Regions from separate parts of the Hyphomicrobium denitrificans ATCC 51888 genome, predicted to be linked through region 2. Evidence: predicted binding sites of a transcription regulator. Region 2 holds the regulator's gene; each other region holds the start of a gene.
The links. The regulator PhoB, encoded in region 2, activates phosphate uptake and scavenging genes when phosphate is short. The targets are predictions, from matches to a motif close to TGTCATNNANCTGTCAT.
Positions count from the first base shown of each region.

Region 1: the regulator PhoB is predicted to act here: its motif matches at 2,234-2,250, upstream of HDEN_RS04655 (inorganic phosphate transporter).
Region 3: the regulator PhoB is predicted to act here: its motif matches at 1,572-1,588, upstream of HDEN_RS12525 (UDP-2,3-diacylglucosamine diphosphatase).
Region 4: the regulator PhoB is predicted to act here: its motif matches at 2,130-2,146, upstream of HDEN_RS02665 (CorA family divalent cation transporter).

Region 1 is NC_014313.1:998,682-1,003,182, reverse strand. It holds gene HDEN_RS04680 (vitamin B12-dependent ribonucleotide reductase) at 1-3, shown strand, start outside; gene HDEN_RS04670 (GIY-YIG nuclease family protein) at 850-1,155, shown strand; gene HDEN_RS04665 (hypothetical protein) at 1,429-1,656, opposite strand; gene HDEN_RS04655 (inorganic phosphate transporter) at 2,301-3,905, shown strand; gene HDEN_RS04650 (hypothetical protein) at 4,388-4,501, shown strand, end outside.
Region 2 is NC_014313.1:302,377-306,877, forward strand. It holds gene HDEN_RS01410 (DUF1007 family protein) at 1-362, opposite strand, end outside; gene HDEN_RS01415 (zinc ABC transporter substrate-binding protein) at 553-1,533, shown strand; gene phoB (phosphate regulon transcriptional regulator PhoB) at 1,599-2,303, opposite strand; gene phoU (phosphate signaling complex protein PhoU) at 2,328-3,041, opposite strand; gene pstB (phosphate ABC transporter ATP-binding protein PstB) at 3,083-3,871, opposite strand; gene pstA (phosphate ABC transporter permease PstA) at 3,868-4,501, opposite strand, start outside.
Region 3 is NC_014313.1:2,589,275-2,593,775, reverse strand. It holds gene HDEN_RS12530 (BtaA family protein) at 1-662, opposite strand, end outside; gene HDEN_RS12525 (UDP-2,3-diacylglucosamine diphosphatase) at 707-1,519, opposite strand; gene HDEN_RS12520 (hypothetical protein) at 1,648-1,881, opposite strand; gene HDEN_RS12515 (CCA tRNA nucleotidyltransferase) at 1,974-3,230, opposite strand; gene HDEN_RS12510 (hypothetical protein) at 3,234-3,530, opposite strand; gene HDEN_RS12505 (CoA pyrophosphatase) at 3,527-4,183, opposite strand; gene HDEN_RS12500 (hypothetical protein) at 4,303-4,501, shown strand, end outside.
Region 4 is NC_014313.1:577,354-581,854, forward strand. It holds gene HDEN_RS02660 (cell envelope integrity TolA family protein) at 1-75, shown strand, start outside; gene HDEN_RS02665 (CorA family divalent cation transporter) at 387-2,075, opposite strand; gene HDEN_RS02670 (hypothetical protein) at 2,339-2,647, opposite strand; gene HDEN_RS02675 (NnrS family protein) at 2,787-3,977, opposite strand; gene HDEN_RS02680 (FmdE family protein) at 4,052-4,501, opposite strand, start outside.

The sequences.
Region 1 (4,501 bases), 700 kb from region 2:
TGAAAGTAAAGACATAAAATGAGGACAACTGAGTAGGCTCAGTTGTCCTTCATCGAATGAGGCCAATTTGGATCAAGTGGAACTTCGACGTCTGAGCCGTCTGCGTTTCATTGACCCGGAGCTTGTGCTCCCCGAATTGAACAAACTACGTTGTGAACTTGTCCAACGCGACGTACCCTGGTCTGTAAAAAATCTACGCACTCATGGTCTCAAACGCTCTAGAGAACTCTGGACAGCTTGCATTTTCGCCCATGGAATGCGCGAGATATTGCGTACGAAGATATATGTGGCAGACGATGAAGGCGGCGACCACGATTTCGTCTGTTATTGGGACGCTCCCGAGACGGGGAATATATGCCCTGTGCAGCTGAAAGAGGTCGTCCCTCAGGAGCTAAATTCAAACAGCAGCGTTCAATCAATTGTCGACAGCATCGCAAAAAAGCGAAATTACCGAAAGCGAACACTCGCAATCAAATTGACGCGAGAGGGCAATTTTAACCCCTCGACTCTCGACCTTTCAAAGCTGGAGACCGAGAGTGTCTGGGTTTTTGGCGCAGTCTCCGCTGATCAAACGCAATGGGTGATCTGGGGCGATCTCTTACAGTCTAATCACGGAACAAGTTTCAATTTGCCCGTGTAAACTCGTCATCCTCGAACGCGTAACCCCGGATTTAATCCGGGGGATGCGCGTTCGGGGATCCAGCATGAGACTCGGCGCAGCCGTCCGTAATCCCTGCAAGGCGCTTCCAACGAAACGCCTTGTTTGTTTTTGCGCCTTCGGCAAGTCTTGTGCTGGATCCCCGCGCATCATTCGCGACGCTCACTCACGCGAGGATGACGGGAGGGGGAATGCGCGTCGTCAAACCAGCCGTCTATATCCTCGCGAGCAAACGGAACGGCACGCTGTACATCGGCGTCACCGGCGATCTCGCGGCGCGCGTCTCCATTCATCAACAGGATCTGGAAGACGGCTTTACGAAGCGATACGGCGTGCACATGCTCGTGCATTACGAGCAGTTCGATACGATGCCTGACGCCATCGCACGCGAGAAGCAGCTGAAGAAATTCCGTCGTGCCGACAAGCTCGCACTGATCGAAAGCGGCAATCCGCAATGGCACGATTTAACGTCGGAGGTACAGGCCTGGCGAAGCTAACATCCGACGTCGCAGCCAACAAGAATAGCGATGTCTGAATTCGCATAGATATGGCCCGAGATGCGACCTGCCGCTTTGCCGCTCAATCGAACCCCACTCCCGTCATGGCCGCGCAGGCGGCCATCCACGCGACGGGCTGGCACAAATCAGCACCCGACTGACCTGAACTCCAAAAACAATTCCGCCGAGAGCGTTCCGACCCGATACGGAACACCCTCGGCGGATAGCAGGATCGCGAGTCCGGGCCGTGCCCCCCGCCCGTCTCAAGTCCGGCTAGTGTTTCTTGTGCGGACCCTTCTTCAGATGCGCGTGCTTGTGGCCGTGATGCTTGTGCTTGCGCGCGTGCGCATGCTTCTCTTTCTTGCGATCGACGAAGAACGTCGTCTTGGCGACGGGGCTCTCGACACCTGGCTTGACGAGCGACGGCGCGGCCTGCGCCGTCGTCTGCGCCAAAGTCGCTCCGATGAAGGTTGCGGCAAGCAAGGTAAGTGTACGTCTCATTTCTAATCCCTCCGCTGGCATAGCCATTTTGCGCTGCGATAAAAGAGGCTAGTGCGCGGCCTTCAAAAAGAGAAAGAAGAAGAATTCAAATGCTCCGGAAATTAATTTCTTTGCAGATCGTCTGAAATCCGAACGCCCGCTCGCGTGGCTCTCCGGTCCTGTGAGAGACGCGTAGATCGTCGTCGCGCCCTGGCTCACACGCATTTAGACCCGCCGTCACCTCCACACTCCGCGCGCTCTTTACGCAAATGATTTGTTATATTATACGTTACTAACCGTGATGCGCGCACTCACGCTCGAGGGGAAACCGATGATGCTGGAACGAAATCAAATCCGATGGACGCTCGTGGCGCTATGGATCGTCACCGGCGCTGGAGTCCTGGCGGCAACATCAGCCGCATCAAACGCTGCCGGCTCAGGCCGGACTTATGCTTCGAACGACGGCGCAATTTCCGATCGCAGCTGCAAACGAGGGCCAAAACAGGAAATCTGCGATTGGGTGAAGCGCGAGCATAAACCTTCAGCCGGACATTAGCATGCCTGCATTGCAAGCCGTGAAAGGCTCGCAATGCCCTGCTGTCACATCACTGCAATAGAGACTGCCTAGTTCCCCCGCATCAGCACCTGAAATAGGGGAACCAACGATGTCCGACGTGGCGTTAGCCGACGTGGCAGGCAGCCGGCCGAAGCTCGACCATCCCGCGAACCCTGCAACGGCCTTCGTATTTTTAGGCTTGCTTGCCGGAGGTCTCTTCTACACGGCCTACAGCCTTTACCAGGACGTTGAAGCGGCAGGCACGCCGATTTCCACCTGGCTGCCGTTCCTTCTCTTGGGCGTGGCGCTGCTCATCGCGCTTGGCTTCGAGTTCGTGAATGGCTTTCACGACACCGCCAACGCGGTTGCGACCGTCATCTACACGCATTCGATGCCCGCCAATGTCGCGGTGCTCTGGTCCGGCTTCTTCAACTTCCTCGGCGTGCTGCTGTCGAGCGGCGCCGTCGCTTACGGCATCATCTCGTTGCTGCCGGTCGAACTCATTCTTCAGGTCGGCTCTAGCGCCGGCTTCGCGATGGTCTTCGCGCTGCTGATCGCGGCCATCATCTGGAACCTTGGAACATGGTGGCTGGGGCTGCCCTCGTCATCGTCGCACACGCTGATCGGTTCGATCATCGGCGTCGGCGTTGCGAACTCGCTGCTTCACGGCGGCAACGGCACCTCGGGCGTCGACTGGGGCAAGGCGACCGACATCGGCTATTCGCTGCTGCTTTCGCCGATGGTCGGCTTCGTCGCTGCCGCTTTGCTGCTGCTGTCGCTGAAGGTGCTCGTCCGCAATCCGTCTCTCTATAAGGAGCCCGTCGGAAACCAGCCGCCGCCGTGGTGGATCCGCGGTCTGCTGGTGCTGACCTGCACGGGCGTTTCGTTCGCGCACGGCTCGAACGACGGTCAGAAGGGCATGGGTCTCATCATGCTGATCCTGATCGGTACCGTCCCGACCGCCTATGCACTGAACCGTTCGCCCGCGCCGTCACAGGTCGTACACTTCCAGGCGACTGCGACTGCCGCCGCTGCCGTGATCGAGAAACAGGCTGCCGGCTACAATGTTCTCGGCGACCCGCGTCCGGCAGTGACGAACTACATCTCGGCGCGCACGATCAACGAGGGCACATATCCGAGCCTCGCCGTTCTCGTCCGCCAGATCTCCGAGCAGGTGAACAGCTACGGCGCGCTCGACAAGGTGCCAGCAACGGCCGTCCAGAACGTCCGTAACGACATGTACCTTGCCTCCGAGGCGCTGCGCTTCCTGCTCAAGGACAAGGCGAACAACCTGTCCAAGGATGACGTCGCGAGCATTACGGCGTTCAAGGGCTCGCTCGACAACGCGACGCGCTTCATTCCGCTCTGGGTCAAGATCGCGGTTGCGATCGCGCTTGGCCTCGGCACGATGATCGGCTGGAAACGCATCGTCGTGACGGTCGGCGAAAAGATTGGCAAGACGCACCTCACCTACGCACAAGGCGCATCGGCAGAAGTCGTGGCGATGGCGACCATCGGCGCCGCCGACATGTACGGTCTGCCGGTTTCGACCACACACGTTCTTTCGTCCGGCGTCGCCGGTACGATGGCGGCGAACGGCTCGGGCCTGCAATGGTCGACGGTCCGCAACCTGCTCATGGCCTGGGTGCTGACACTGCCGGCGTCGATCCTGCTGGCGGGCGGCCTCTACTTCATTTTCTCCAAGCTGTTCTGATCATCGCCGAACAAGCGAGGTCACTGAGAAAGGCGCGAAATTCGCGCCTTTTTCATTTTGCGGCGAGCTTCCGTGATGAACTTCCAGGCGGCGTGCCGCAAATATTGTCCTTTGGGCGGCATCGCGCGTTTCTGTGTTGACGGACATTTGCGATTGACAGAGCTTACGCCCGTCGCACTCGGGGGGCTGTCGTGAAACCGGAAGTTCTTGTGTGGGCTCTGCTCTTCGTCCTCGCCTTCGGTCTTGTATTGCGCGCTTTTAGTCAGGCTACCCGGCGGGCAAAACGCTCCGGCGGCGAACCTGCACCGTTTCTGAACACACACCCTGCGGCGCAAGCCGGACAAACTGCCCCGGCTATTGACCCCATAGAACCGATGCGCTTCGCGCTCGCACCTGTAGCGCCGCAGCCTGTTGCACCCGCTTCGACGCAACGCGAACAATTCGCAGCTCCCGCAAAAACTTCCGAAGCTCCGGCGCGCGTAGTGCCGAACTTTATCGCCGCGGCCACGCCAGCCGTTGTTGCACACGAGCCGACGGTCATCTCCTCTCCTGACATCAAGGCGACGATGGACCCCGCAGCGGTCGCGATGCCCCGA
Region 2 (4,501 bases):
TTGTTCGTGTATTCGAGCCGCGCATTCTCGGGTGGTGAAAACTGCAGCGTCTCGCTGCCGAGCTTTGCGACGGTGAAGTAGTTGAAGTCCTTGAGGCCATCCATGTTGACCTTCAACAGCGGCTCAAGCTCGGCCTGATCGTATTTGCCGTCGTTGTTGGTATCGAGACCTTCGAGCGCCATGACCGAGTAAGCGTCGTCGAACGACCAGATATGGTCGACGCCGGTGACCATGCCCTTATCGTAGTTGATGGTCATCTCGTAAGTGATCCACATATGCGGATGGGACCACGCCGCCGCCGGCAGTATCAGCCAGGCTGCGAGAGCGAAGAGCACGCCGATCCGTTTATTGCTTAAAATCACTCGTCGACCTCTATCCTTGCCCCAACGCGACGACGCTTCGGTGTCGCCCTTTACCGTCGCATTGCGAACGTGGCGACAATGCGACACCAGGATCAATCCGCAGCCTATGGTGCTGACGCGGTTTGAGCTTGTGAGCGTTTCGTTCGTCTTGTTATATTATACGATGTTTATAGCATTCGACAGGGTTTCGATGGCAAAATTCAGTCCGGCGCGCGTTGGTGCCGGCATCATGCTGCTGGCCGCCATCTTTTCCGGCGCCGGAGCGGCCGCGGAGACGCCGAAGGTCGTCGTGACCATCAAACCGATCCATGCGCTCGTCAGCGAGGTCATGGCGGGCGTCGGCGTGCCGGTGCTGCTCGTTGACGGCGCGGCGTCGCCGCACACGTTTACGCTCAGACCCTCGACGGCGCGCGCGATCAACGATGCCGATATCTTCATCCGCACGTCGGATGCGCTGGAGCCCTTTACGCACAAGATCGTGCAAACCCTGCCTCCGAGCGTCAACGTGGTGACGCTCGCGGACGCGCCCGGCATTGCGCTGCTCGACCAACGGCGCGGCGGAACGTTCGAGCCGCACGTCCATGTGCACGCGATCGACGAAGAGCATGCGGACATCAAAGCGCATGACGGTCACGATGACGAGGAGGGCGGCAAGGACGGGCATATCTGGCTCGACCCGCGCAACGCCAAGGCGATCGTGGCGAGCGTGACGCAGGCGCTTTCGGCGCGCTATCCGGAGCATGCCAGCACGCTCACCGCCAATGCAGCGGCGCTCGATCGGCGTCTCGATGCGTTGAACCAGGACATCGCGACGGAGCTTAGTCGAGTTCGGGATAAACCCTTCATCGTGTTTCATGATGCGACGCAGTACTTCGAGCATCGCTACGGACTGAACGCCGTCGGATCGATCACAGTCAGCCCGGACATTCCGCCGAGCGCGCGGCGTCTGACGGAAGTTCGGCGCAAGATCGTCTCGCTCGGCGCCGTCTGCGTGTTCAGCGAGCCGGACTTCCAGCCGAAGCTCATCAGCGCCGTTACTGAAGCAACGAAGGCCCGTTCGGGAACGCTCGACGCCGAAGGGCTGACGCTGACGCCTGGACCGGATCTCTATTTCGATCTGATGCACGGGCTGGCGCGCAATATCGCGCGCTGTCTCGATGCGGAAAGCTGAAGGGTCCTGGCGTCGTGACGCGATGCCGCTCGTGAAGGCGATCGATCGCAGCGTCGCGCTAGAATTTAGACGGGAGCGTCGGCCTCGCGGCCGTCGAACACGTAACCCGCGCCGCGAACCGTGCGGATCGGATCACTTTCGTTGCCGCGGATCAGCGATTTTCTCAAACGTCCGATGTGGACGTCGACCGTGCGCTCATCGACTTCGGACGACTGACCCCAGACGCGGTCGAGAAGCTGATTTCGCGAGAGCACACGGCGCGGGCTCTCCATGAAAACTTCGAGCATCCGGTATTCGGTGGGTCCGAGGCGAACTTCGCGTGCGCCGCGCGTGACCTTGTGGGCGCCGCGATCCATGACGATTTCGCCGGAGACGAGGATGTCGCTCATGCGCTCGGGAGCGGCACGGCGCAGGAGCGCCTTGATCCGTGCCATCAGCTCCTGAACGGAGAAAGGCTTGGTGACATAGTCGTCGGCGCCGGTCGTCAGTCCGCGCACGCGATCGGCTTCCTCGCCGCGCGCCGTCAGCAGGATGATCGGCAGGTTCTGCGTCTCGGTGCGATTGCGAAGTCTCCGGCATAACTCGATGCCGGAGATTTTCGGAATCATCCAATCGAGAATCGCAAGGTCGTAGCTCTGTTCCGCCAAGAGCAGTTCGGCTTCCTCGCCGTCGGCCGCGTGCACGACGTCGTAGCCTTCGGACTGGAGATTGTACTTCAGAAGCTCAACGAGCGGTGCTTCGTCTTCGACGACGATGATCTTGGCGGCCATGATATTACGCCTTGGGTCCTTCGATTATTCGCGAGGCGTGATCAGGGTCGACGACGTGCGGTCGCCCTTCGGACGGTCGTCGGCGATCGGAACGCCGTGGACGAGGTAATGAATATTCTCGGCAATGTTGGTGGTGTGATCGCCGATGCGCTCGATGTTCTTGGCGCCGAACAGGAAATGCGTGCACAGGCCGATGTTGCGCGGGTCTTCCATCATGTAGGTCAGAAGCTCGCGGAACAGCGAATTGTACATCGCGTCGACCTGCTCATCGCTCAGCCAGACCTTCATCGCCTTATCGGCATCGAGGGTGGCGAGCGCGTCGAGAACGTCGCGCAGCTGAGCCTGCACCATTTCCGTCATGTGGCGCATGCCGGTCATCAACGGCTTCGGGTAGGTTTCGGAAGCCACCGCCAGTGCGCGCTTGGCGATATTCTTGGCAAGGTCGCCGATGCGCTCGAGGTCGCCCGCAACCTTGAGGACCGTCATGATGTGGCGAAGATCGTTCGCGAGCGGCTGGCGGCGGGCGATCATCAGAATGACCTGGTCCTGCACCTCGCGCTCGAGCTGGTCGAGCATCGCGTCACTCGAAACAGCCGTTTCGGCGAGATTCGGGTCGCGGCGTTCAAGGGCGTCCATCGCCTGGACGAGAAGCTTTTCCGCGTAGCCGCCCATCTGGGCGATGCGGCGGTCAAGGAGCTTCAGTTCGTCTTCGTATGACTTGACGGTGTGTTCGTTCATCTAAGTCGGTCCTAAAATTCGTGGGCCTCTGGAAGCGGTCACTAGCCGAAGCGGCCGGTGATGTAGTCCTGCGTCCGGGTGTCCGTGGGATTGGTGAACAGCTTTTTCGTATCGCCGAACTCGACCAGTTCGCCGAGGTACATGAAGGCGGTCTTCTGCGAGACGCGGGCCGCCTGCTGCATGTTGTGCGTAACGATCGCGATCGTGAACTCGTTCTTCAACTCATCGATCAATTCTTCGATGCGTGCCGTGGAGATCGGATCGAGCGCCGAGCACGGTTCGTCGAACAGAATGACTTCAGGACGGATCGCGACGGTGCGCGCGATGCAAAGGCGCTGCTGCTGGCCGCCGGAAAGGCTCAGGCCGCTGCTGTGCAGCTTGTCCTTCACTTCTTTCCAGAGAGCAGCTTTTTCGAGCGCGCTTTCGACGCGGGCGTCGATGTCGGATTTCGGCAGGCGCTCATAAAGGCGGACGCCGAAGGCGATGTTTTCATAGATCGACATCGGGAACGGCGTCGGCTTCTGGAACACCATGCCGATGCGCGAGCGAAGAAGGTTCAGGTCCTGGCGCGGATTGAGAATGTTCTCGCCGTCGAACAGGACTTCGCCTTCGGCGCGCTGGTTCGGATAGAGATCGTACATCCGATTGAGAACGCGCAGCAGTGTGGACTTGCCGCAACCGGACGGTCCGATGAACGACGTCACCTGACGCTCATAGAGCGGCATGGAGATCGATTTCAGGGCCAGGGACGACCCGTAGAAGAACTTCAGATCGCGGACGGAAATCTTTTCCGTAAGCGCGGAGTCCACATCCTTGGACATGACATTCATTGTGGGGACCTCGAAGAACCTAGCCAACGTGCGAGAATACTCATTGTCAGAACCGCGACTGTGATCAGAAGCGCGCCTGTCCAGGCGAGACGCTGCCAATCTTCGTAGGGGCTCAGAGCGTATTGGAAGATGACCACCGGCAAGCTCGCGATCGGAGCATTGAGGTTGGTGGACCAGAACTGGTTGTTCAAAGACGTGAACAACAGCGGTGCGGTTTCGCCGCTGATGCGGGCGATCGCGAGCAGCACGCCCGTGATCATGCCGGCGCGCGCCGCCTTATAGGCAACTTTCCGGATGACCAGCGACTGCGGGAGACCGAGAGCGGACGATGCTTCGCGCAGCGTGTTCGGCACCAGCAGCAGCATGTTCTCGGTGGTGCGGACGACCGTCGGGATGACGAGCGCGGCGAGGGCGGCAGAGCCGGCGATCGCCGAGAAGTGTCCCATCGGCCGTACGAGCAATTCGTAGACGAAGAGGCCCGTCACGATCGACGGCGCGCTCAGCAGGATGTCGTTGATGAAGCGCACGAACGACGTGATTTTGCTGTAGCGCCCGTACTCGGCCATGTAGGTGCCGGCGAGAATGCCGATCGGAGTTCCGATCAGCACGCCGATGACCGTCATGATGAGG
Region 3 (4,501 bases), 1.4 Mb from region 2:
CGCAGCAGTGGATGGTCGAACGCCGGACCGATCTCGCGATCGAAAATCTCGCGCTGCTCGTCGATCGATTGTGCGTCTAGAATGCGCTTCGGATTGGCCCCGAGCATGCGCGCCATGACGTGTCCGCTCGTGATGAAGCGGCCGAGCAGTCCATAGCGGTAGAAATTGCGCGCGAAGCGCGAGATCCGCCGCCGTCCGCTGATGTCGCGGCCGTCCCAATAGGCGCGCGTCTCGGCGTCGAGATGCTGCGCGATCAGATCGCGATAGAGATGCACGTTACGGCGATCGTCGGCGGCGCCGAAAAAGCGATAGAACGTTGCGTGGTTCGGAAGATGCTGAGCGGCGGCGAGCTTCAATTTCAAAAGCGCGATATGCGTCTCGTTGAGATCGATCGCGATGATGCGCGCCGGGTTTCCGGTCAGGTAGCTCATCACGTTGCAGCCGCCGGACGCGATCGTCATCACACGGCTTTGCGGCGTGAATTCCAACGCCTCCATGTCCGCGCGTGGGTCTTCCCAGATCTGCGGATAGACCATCGAGCGGAAAGCAAAGGTGAAAGTTCGTTCGAGAAAGCCCGCCGCGCTCAATGCGCGGTTCTGGTGCACAGCCTCGCTGAGCAGGTCGACGCTGGTCGGTTCGAAGACTTTCGCGGATACGTTCACACACGATCTCCCTGATCGCCGCTTTCGCTACGGCATTTGAATTCTTAGGCGGCCTCGATCAGCCAACGTCCCGACGCGGCCTGCGTCGCGCGCTGACCGATGTGCTCTTTCCATCGGATGATTTCGAATTGGCCGTCGAAGCGCTCGCCGATCGCGGTGCAGCTTTCGACCCAATCCCCGCAATTGAGATAATGAATGCCGTCGATCATACGATTGTTCGCATGATGGATGTGGCCGCAGATGAGACCATCGGCCTCGCGGCGGCGCGCTTCGGAAGCGAGCGCATCCTCGAATTCGCCGATGAAGTTGACGGCGCTTTTGACCTTGAGCTTCAGGAACGCCGATAGCGACCAATGCCCAAGGCCCAGCATGCGCCGCGCGTAATTCAGCGGCACGTTCAAGGCCAGCGCCGCATCGTAAGAACGGTCGCCGAGGAACGCGAGCCAGCGCGCATAACGCACCACGACGTCGAATTCATCGCCGTGCAGAACGAGGTAGCGCTTGCCGTTGGCGCCTTCGTGGATAGCGTCGCGGCGAAGTTCGACGCCGCCGAAGTTCATGCCCGCATAGTCGCGCAGACCGTCGTCGTGATTGCCGGGAATGAAGACGACGCGCGTTCCCTTGCGCGCCTTGCGCAGAAGCTTCTGCAGAACGTCGTTATGACTTTGTGGCCAGTGAGGGCCGCGACGGACTTTCCAGAAATCGACGATGTCGCCGACGAGGTAAAGTTGCTCGCTCTCGACGTAGCGCAGGAAATCGAGAAGGGCTGGCGCTTGCGAATTGCGCATTCCGAGATGGACATCGGAAAGGAATACGGCGCGGTAATTCAGTTCCCCGGATGCGGTCGCGGCGCTCAAGTTCGGCCCCCAATCGCCAAGCTTTTCATGCCAAGCGAAGGACCGGATTCATGTTACACGCGTATGACGGCAGCCTGCGACGCGTCGCGACTGGAGCGGTTAATTTCACTCATATGTGGCGGCGCGACCTAAAATTCAATGCGCTGGAAAATGTGTTCCCAGACGAACAAGAGCGCGGTGTCGACAACGGCAACCATCAGAAATGCGAGAGAGATCGGGTAGGTCGACGATTCGGGCAGCCCGAGTTCAGATCCTCGGGTGGCGACGGCGAGAGCCGCAGTGAGACTGAAAAGTGCGAGAACTGCGAAAACGATCTGAACGTATTTTAGCGAACGAGCACGTTCGTGACGAAAATCATCCATCCGGGCATTCCCCTCGACGCGGTACAAACGAAACCCCGGGCTGGGACCATAAGCACTGTGCTGAGCAGTTTGAAGTAAAATTTAATGCTTTGTTAATGAACTACGTTTGTCGCAAAAGCTTTAAACTTTTCTAATTGCAAGGCGCGATCGGCCGGAAACGCGGCCGCAATCCACCACGTCTCGAACGCCCTCAGAATCTCGCCGACGGACGGGCCCGCTGGTATCCCGAGGGCAAGAACGTCGCTGCCGCTGAAGGGCATCTTCGGCGGGCTCCAGCGGTCCACCAGAAGCGCGCGCTTGCGCCAGGCTGCATCGGTGGCGGCAGCATTCGAGCGCGCCCACGCGACGACTGCGGCCCGTCTAAAGGCCTCGGAGCCGAGACGGTAGAGCGCGGCGCAGGCAGCGGCTTCGGGCTGCGCGGGATCGAGACCCGGATCAAAGCTTGCCGCGGACCGGAGCGCGGACGCTTCGCTGTTGGAAAGGCGAAGCCTCTGCGCCAGCTCATCGACGTCGCCCGGGCCCGAAACGGCGAGCGCCGCCAGTCCGCAGATCACGTCTGGCGGCTGACCGAGGCCGGCTTCGATTGCCTGCAGCCGCGCCAGCCTCTCGGGATGCAAAGTGCCGGGAAGCACGAGCGCCAGAATTTCGCTCTCGTACATGGCCCGAACGACCTCAGCAGCATAGGGCGCCGCGAGCAGCTTCAGGAACTCGGCGCGAATGCGCTCGGCTGCGAGCTTGCTTAGACCTTGCTTGAGCTTGATCGCGGCCGCCAGTCCGTCGACGTCGAGATGGCCTTTGCCGTATTCGGCGCTGAAGCGAAAAAACCGCAGAATACGCAGGTAGTCTTCGCGAATGCGTGCTTCACCATCGCCGATGAAGCGCACGCGCCGCCTGCGAAGGTCGGCAATCCCGCCCATCGGATCGTAGATCGCCCCATCCGGCGCGCAATAAAGCGCGTTGATCGTGAAGTCCCGTCGCTGCGCATCCTCGTCCCACGACTGGGTGAATGCGACGGTCGCATGGCGTCCGTCGGTTTCGATATCGCGCCGAAGCGTCGTGACCTCAAATCCGACGCCATCGGAAACGAGCGTCACCGTGCCGTGCTCGATGCCCGTCGGATGCGCGCCGAGCCCCGCGCGTCGCGCAAGCTCGATGACGGCGTCCGGAACGGCCGGCGTAGCAAGATCGACGTCGATGACTGGGCGATCGATCAGCGTATTGCGAATTGCGCCGCCGACAACGCGAACCTCCGCCTGAGCCGCATCGAATGCCGCGAAAACGTTGCGAAGTGGTTTGGCGTCGAGCCATCCTGCAATGAGGCGCGGACGGGTCGCGGTAAGCTGCGTCATGACTCAAGGTTTTTCGGGTTGCGGTTCCTGCGCGCGAATTGTGCGGTCGGGTTCGAGATTTCTATCGTGCATCGATTGCGGAACATAGACGTCATTCGGCGCATTGGAGGTTCGCGTTGAGAAAGCCACGAGCGTCGTCAGCATGAGCGCAGCACCCGCGATGAACAGCTTGAGCAGCGGCGCATTGCGCATGATTTCGCCGAGCCCTTTCCATTCATCGTCCCGGAATGCCACCCACGCGATGTAGAACAGCGTCGGCAGCAGAAAGAAAAAGATGTTCTCGAAAACGATGCGGATCATGCGCTGAACAGTCTCCGATAAAGCGCGCGGATGATTCCGGCGGTCGCGCCCCAGATATAGCGTTCGCCGTAAGGCATGGCATAGAACCTCCGCTCGTTGCCGCGCCAGGTCCGGCTGTCGATTTTATGGTTGGCTTCGTTCATCAGAAACTGAAACGGCACTTCGAAGATGTCGGCGACTTCCGCCGGATCTGGAACGAGATGAAATCCCGGTCGCACCAGCGCGACGGACGGCGTGATGATGAAACCCGTGCCAGTGCGATACGTCGGGAGATATCCGAGAGGCTCGATGAACGATCCGTCGAGCGCGATTTCCTCCCGTGCCTCCCTGACCGCAGCGGCCATCGGACTCGCATCATCGGTCTCAACCTTTCCTCCTGGGAAAGCGATCTGCCCGGCATGTGAGGAAAGATGTCCCGTCCGCTCCGTCAAAATGATGCTCAACGGCGCGTGCGCGACGATTGGAATGAGCACGGCCGCATGCCGGACGTCGGAGGAAAAAATTCCGGCATCCGGATTGAGATCGTCATCGCCCGACGCATGCGTTCCATTAATCACCGGCGGCTCCGCCAGCAGACGCGCACGGGCGAGCTTTTCGAAAACTTCGGCGTTTAGGTCCGTTGACGTCACATTCGGGGCGGAAAGAGAGGACATTTTACGAATTGTAACCATATGTCTGGCGTGATCCGCGACTGGCCGGTTACCGCTGAATCACGATACCTTCTCGAACGTACCGCAAACAGAAGCCCGTCTGTCAGGAAAATTGGAACCGCGTGGCAACGAATGGTGTGACAGGGGCGCTTCGGGCGCTGGCTTTCTCGGCAGCCCTCGTGGCCATTTGGCTCGCCGCGAGCGTTGCGCCGGTCAGCGCTGCCTCGACGATCGATTTCCTCGCGGCACTCTCGGATTCCGAAATGGACGAGTTTCGGGCGTGGAAGGACGCGCGCAACGTCTTTAACGATCGGACCGACG
Region 4 (4,501 bases), 270 kb from region 2:
GCGCCGTTTGGCGATCCACCGTCCGGCGCAGCGCCGAACCAGCTTCAGTTCACGATTCCCTTCTATTTCCGTTAGTCTGGCGATGCGTCGCCGACTGATCCCAAGCGCGCGCAAGTGCGTAGAGAAGCGCGATTGCAAATGCGTAGAAGCTGAGCATGAAAAAGATAACAGGAAACGCTTCGCTGTTGGGCATGGCGCAACTCCGTTTACATCATATGGCTCGTTCCGGACTTGAATGAAGCAGTGCGATCCGTGGCGAACACGTTCGCGCGGAAAACTTAAAAATAAAACGCAATGGTAACGCGGCGGTTGCAGGCTTCGCTCAGGCGAGACGCCAACCGTGCATGGCTGACCCAACTACACCGAGCGACGACAGAGTCGGTTCGTTAGTTGTTGCGAGGGGGCGGTGCTCGTTTCTGGCGTTTCGGACGGACGTTCTTAGTACGCTCCGTATCGGACAGACGTTCCATGAAATTTGAAAGCGACCTGGAATTCACGATCGTCAGCAGCGTCAACAGGATCGTCGGGATTAGCACGGCGAGGAATGCCCAGATCCGCCAGGGGAGAGGTTCATCGGCCCAAGCGAGGACGTTCATACCGAGGAAGCCGGTCACCGTCGTACCGATCAGGCCGAGCGTCGTCACGACGGTCAGTCTCGTCATCGTATCGTTCTGCCGGCGCAACGCTTCGTTTTCTAGGAATTCGCTCATTTCCTGAATCTCTTGCCGAATGTCGTCGTAGAGACGGTCAAGCTCGAGATGCGAGCGGCAGAGTGTGAACAGTTCTCGCGCTTGCGTCTGGTTGCTGACGGAATGGAACCAGTAGCGATGGGTGAAGCGGAGGAATGTTTCCAGCGCCCGGCGCGACGCCATCCGAAAGGACAGAACGGCGGATTTGTCGTGTGCATCGAGGCGGCTCATGGCTTCGGTGAGCTGGTCGGAAAACATCAGCAGCGCGGCTTTGTGAAAATGCGCGAGCAAAAAGACGAGGAAATGCTCGTGCCGGAAACTGTTCTGGCAGCCGTGATTGATGTCGGTGAAAAACGGATTGTCGGCGTTGCCGGTGACGACAAGCGTGTGCCCGCAAGACATGTACCGGCTCTCGGGCCATTCGACGCCGTTGTGCTGTCCGTAATAGCGATCGTAGCAAAAAGCGGATTCGAAGCTGGTGAGATGGCTTTCCGAGAAAGGAAGTTCATCGCAGCTACCGGGGCCTGATGCAAAGGCGAGCCGAACGTAATCGGCGCGCGTCAGCGCCGTTCCGGCGCTTGCCGCGAGGAAATCCATCTGCGGCATGCGGGAATATTCGAGCTGTTTGTAACGGATCTGTCCGGGGAGATCCGAATGGTGCGGCACCAAAGGATGCAGCAGGAATTGCCAGTGCGAAGCGACGCGCGCTGAACGCTTCAAACAGACTTGCGCGAGGAATTTCGCCTGATCGTTGTGGTCTGAAACCGCGAGGACGCCGCCGTCGTTGCCGATGAATTCGACCTTATCGGGACAGTGTCCGCCGGAGCCGTTTTCCTCCCAGTATGCGGGATAGGTTCGGCCAAGCCGGAACATCAGATCCTGCACGGTGACAAGTGGAAGATCGCTGGCGTGGACCTCGAATGCGAGTATCGCAACGTCGATCTCATAGAAGAAGTAGAGATCGATGTGCGTTACGTCGAGTTCGAGTGGGGCTGCGCCTGCGCTGAGCGTGATGCGGATTTTGGCAACGTCGCTTCGGCGGAAGGCTTTGATTGGGCTTTCGGCGCAGACCGAACCCGGTTTGCCGCGGCCGCTGCCGTAGAGCAGCCGCTGCACGGGCGGCAGGAACGTCACGAATTCGCTGTAGTGACGCTGCTGGAAATCTTTGGGATCGCCAGTGAATTCGTCGGCGATTTCATACCAGGGATTGTCCGGGCCGAGCGTCTCCAGGATCGCGGCGTAGTCCTCGACGATCGTGGCGTTGTTTTCGGGAACGAGCTGGATGGGCCAGAGGAGAATCTGGCGAAACGTCTGAATGCGCTTTTCCGCGACGCCTTGCTGCGTATCCTGACGGATTTGGTCGGCAGTTCGTACTTCGTCCAGCATCGGCCCACCCGGATGGCAGCGAGGTCAAATCGGGGCAACCCGTATGTCGCTTCTGCGACAGTACCGTGACAGGGATCGAGCAACTTCAAAACAGCCTGCAGACGATGCAGGCTCTACACCTTAAATTATACATCAACAGCGGGTGGGAAGCGAAGGAGATCTGCGGCTTTGCTTTCCGTCGCGATAACGGAGGCGAAAAGCAGCAATTTTCAGCGGCGGCTGCAGAGGCGAGATCGAGGGACCGAGCCCGCCTCGAGCCAATCTTATTTCTGCGGAGAACGGTCCGACGTTCCTTCATGCGTCTGCCCCGCGTCCGTACCCGTGTTGCCAGTCGAGCTGGCATTCGGCGTGCGCTCAGGCTCGCGTTTGCCGGGCGTGCGATCCGACGTTTTGCCTTGGCTTCCGGGCTCGGTATTGACATCACCGCCAGCCGCCGATGGTGTGGTGCTGGACGAAGACGTCGAGGGTTGAGACGTCGAGGACGGTGCGTCTGCAGCGGATGCTACAGTCGCGCCAATCAGCAGTGCGCTTGCCGCCCCGGTCAAGGCGACGATTCCGTACTTTCTAAGCATAATAAAACCTCTGGCTGTTTTTGAAGCTAAGAGAGGTACGGCTGCGCGCAGGTGAAAGTTCCCGCGAAACTAAGTTGCAGCGCAATAGAGGGACTTGCGAAAGTCGCTTATGGCTCGCGCTTTTTTGATCGTTCGCGACCTAAGATGCGCGATGCCACGCTTTTGTGAGCATCGGGCCGTAGTTCAACGCGAAGATGGCGAAGGCCATCGACCAGCAGATCGCGGATAGCAGCAACAATTCAGAATAGGCCGATGCGATCAACGGTGCGAGCGTGCGCGTCAACGCTGCGAGATTTGCAAAACAGTAGATCAGCAGCGTCGGGCGGTCGGCGCGGCGCTCGCGGCCTGTGTGGCTGAGCGTCGTGCGGGTCATCATGGCGAGAGTCATGATGCCGATCGCGCCGGTGGTGAGCGCATGGATTGCCGCCGTCGCGGGTATGTCAGCCGGAAACAGTACCGATGCGCCGAGCATGGCGACGCCAAGCGCGCACCAGAAATAGGCGAGGTGGAGGATCAGAACCATTCCGTCGCGCGCGGCAATCCATCCTTTCCAGCGCGCCAGGCGGATCAGTAGTCCGATGCCCGCGATCAGCAATAGCGCGCCGCTGATGTGCGAGTCCGGCAAGGCGACCCACGCCGCGATTGCTGCGGCTGTTGCGACGAGCGAGAACATATCGAAACGCCCGTAGGGTGCGGGCTGCGATGCGATCTTTCGCTGCGCTATCCAGTTTCGCGTGAAGCTCGGCACGAGACGTCCGCCCATCAGGGCGATGAGGAACGTGATAAGGCCGATCGTCATGCGCTCCGACACAGGGCCGAGGCCGGGAATGATCGTGCGTGCATGGAAAGCGATGTTGGCGATCGCGAGCAGCGTGATGACGATGGTGGGAGCAACGACACGCGAGTTCGTCGCGGCGAGAAGCTCGCGCCAGAGTGCTAGTGAAAACAGAACGAGAAAGGCCGCGTCGACGATAGCGGCTGCGAGTCCGAGCATCGGATAAGCGAGCATCGCGGCGCGTCCGGCAATCCAGATGGCGACGAGCACGACGATGGGCCGGCCTGCAACGGGATAGTGTCCCGTCCAGTTTGCTCCGGCGATCGTCATGTAACCGACGATGACGGCCGCCGTGTAGCCGAACAGCATTTCGTGGACGTGCCAGTCGCGCGTAAAGATCGCCGCTGCCGTGTCACCGGCTGCGAGATAGGACAGCGACCACAGCGGCACCGAAAGCGCCGCCCAGATCGAGGCGAGAAGAAAGAATGGCCGAAATCCGAAACTGAAGAGCGCAGGGCCGCGGTAGTCGCGCAGAATCTGTGCGGTCGTCTTCATGGATCGACTCTAGCATCTTCGCAGGCGCAGCGCGAACCGTGGCGGTGTACGACGTACTAATTGCGTTGTCAGCTCTAGGCGGAGTCCCAGGCTCTGGCGCGTATAAGTTCGGGATCGTCAGCATGGTCGAGCAGGATGCGGGCGACGCGATCTTGCCAGAGCTGCGCGAAACGCTTCTGCTGGCTTTCGTCTGCGCGGCCAGAGACGGCGTCAGGAAATAACGCTCTCATATCGGGATCGGGCGGAACACGTGCCGCATTGAAATCGAGACTAACGCCGCGTCCCGTATCGCACCGCCTGAGTGCGAGGACACCATCGATATCGGCGTCGAACTGCAGCAGGTTGCGACGGCCGAACCGTTGCCTTTCGCCGATGCCTCCGAATCCCGTTTCCGATGCCGCGCCAGTCAGCAGTGTCGCGACGGATGCGGTTACTCCGGTGGTTCCGCTCTCGCGTCCGTCGCGCATGTACACTTCGATGCCGCCGCGCTCGGGGAGATCATCGCCGTATAGAAAGCGCAGGCC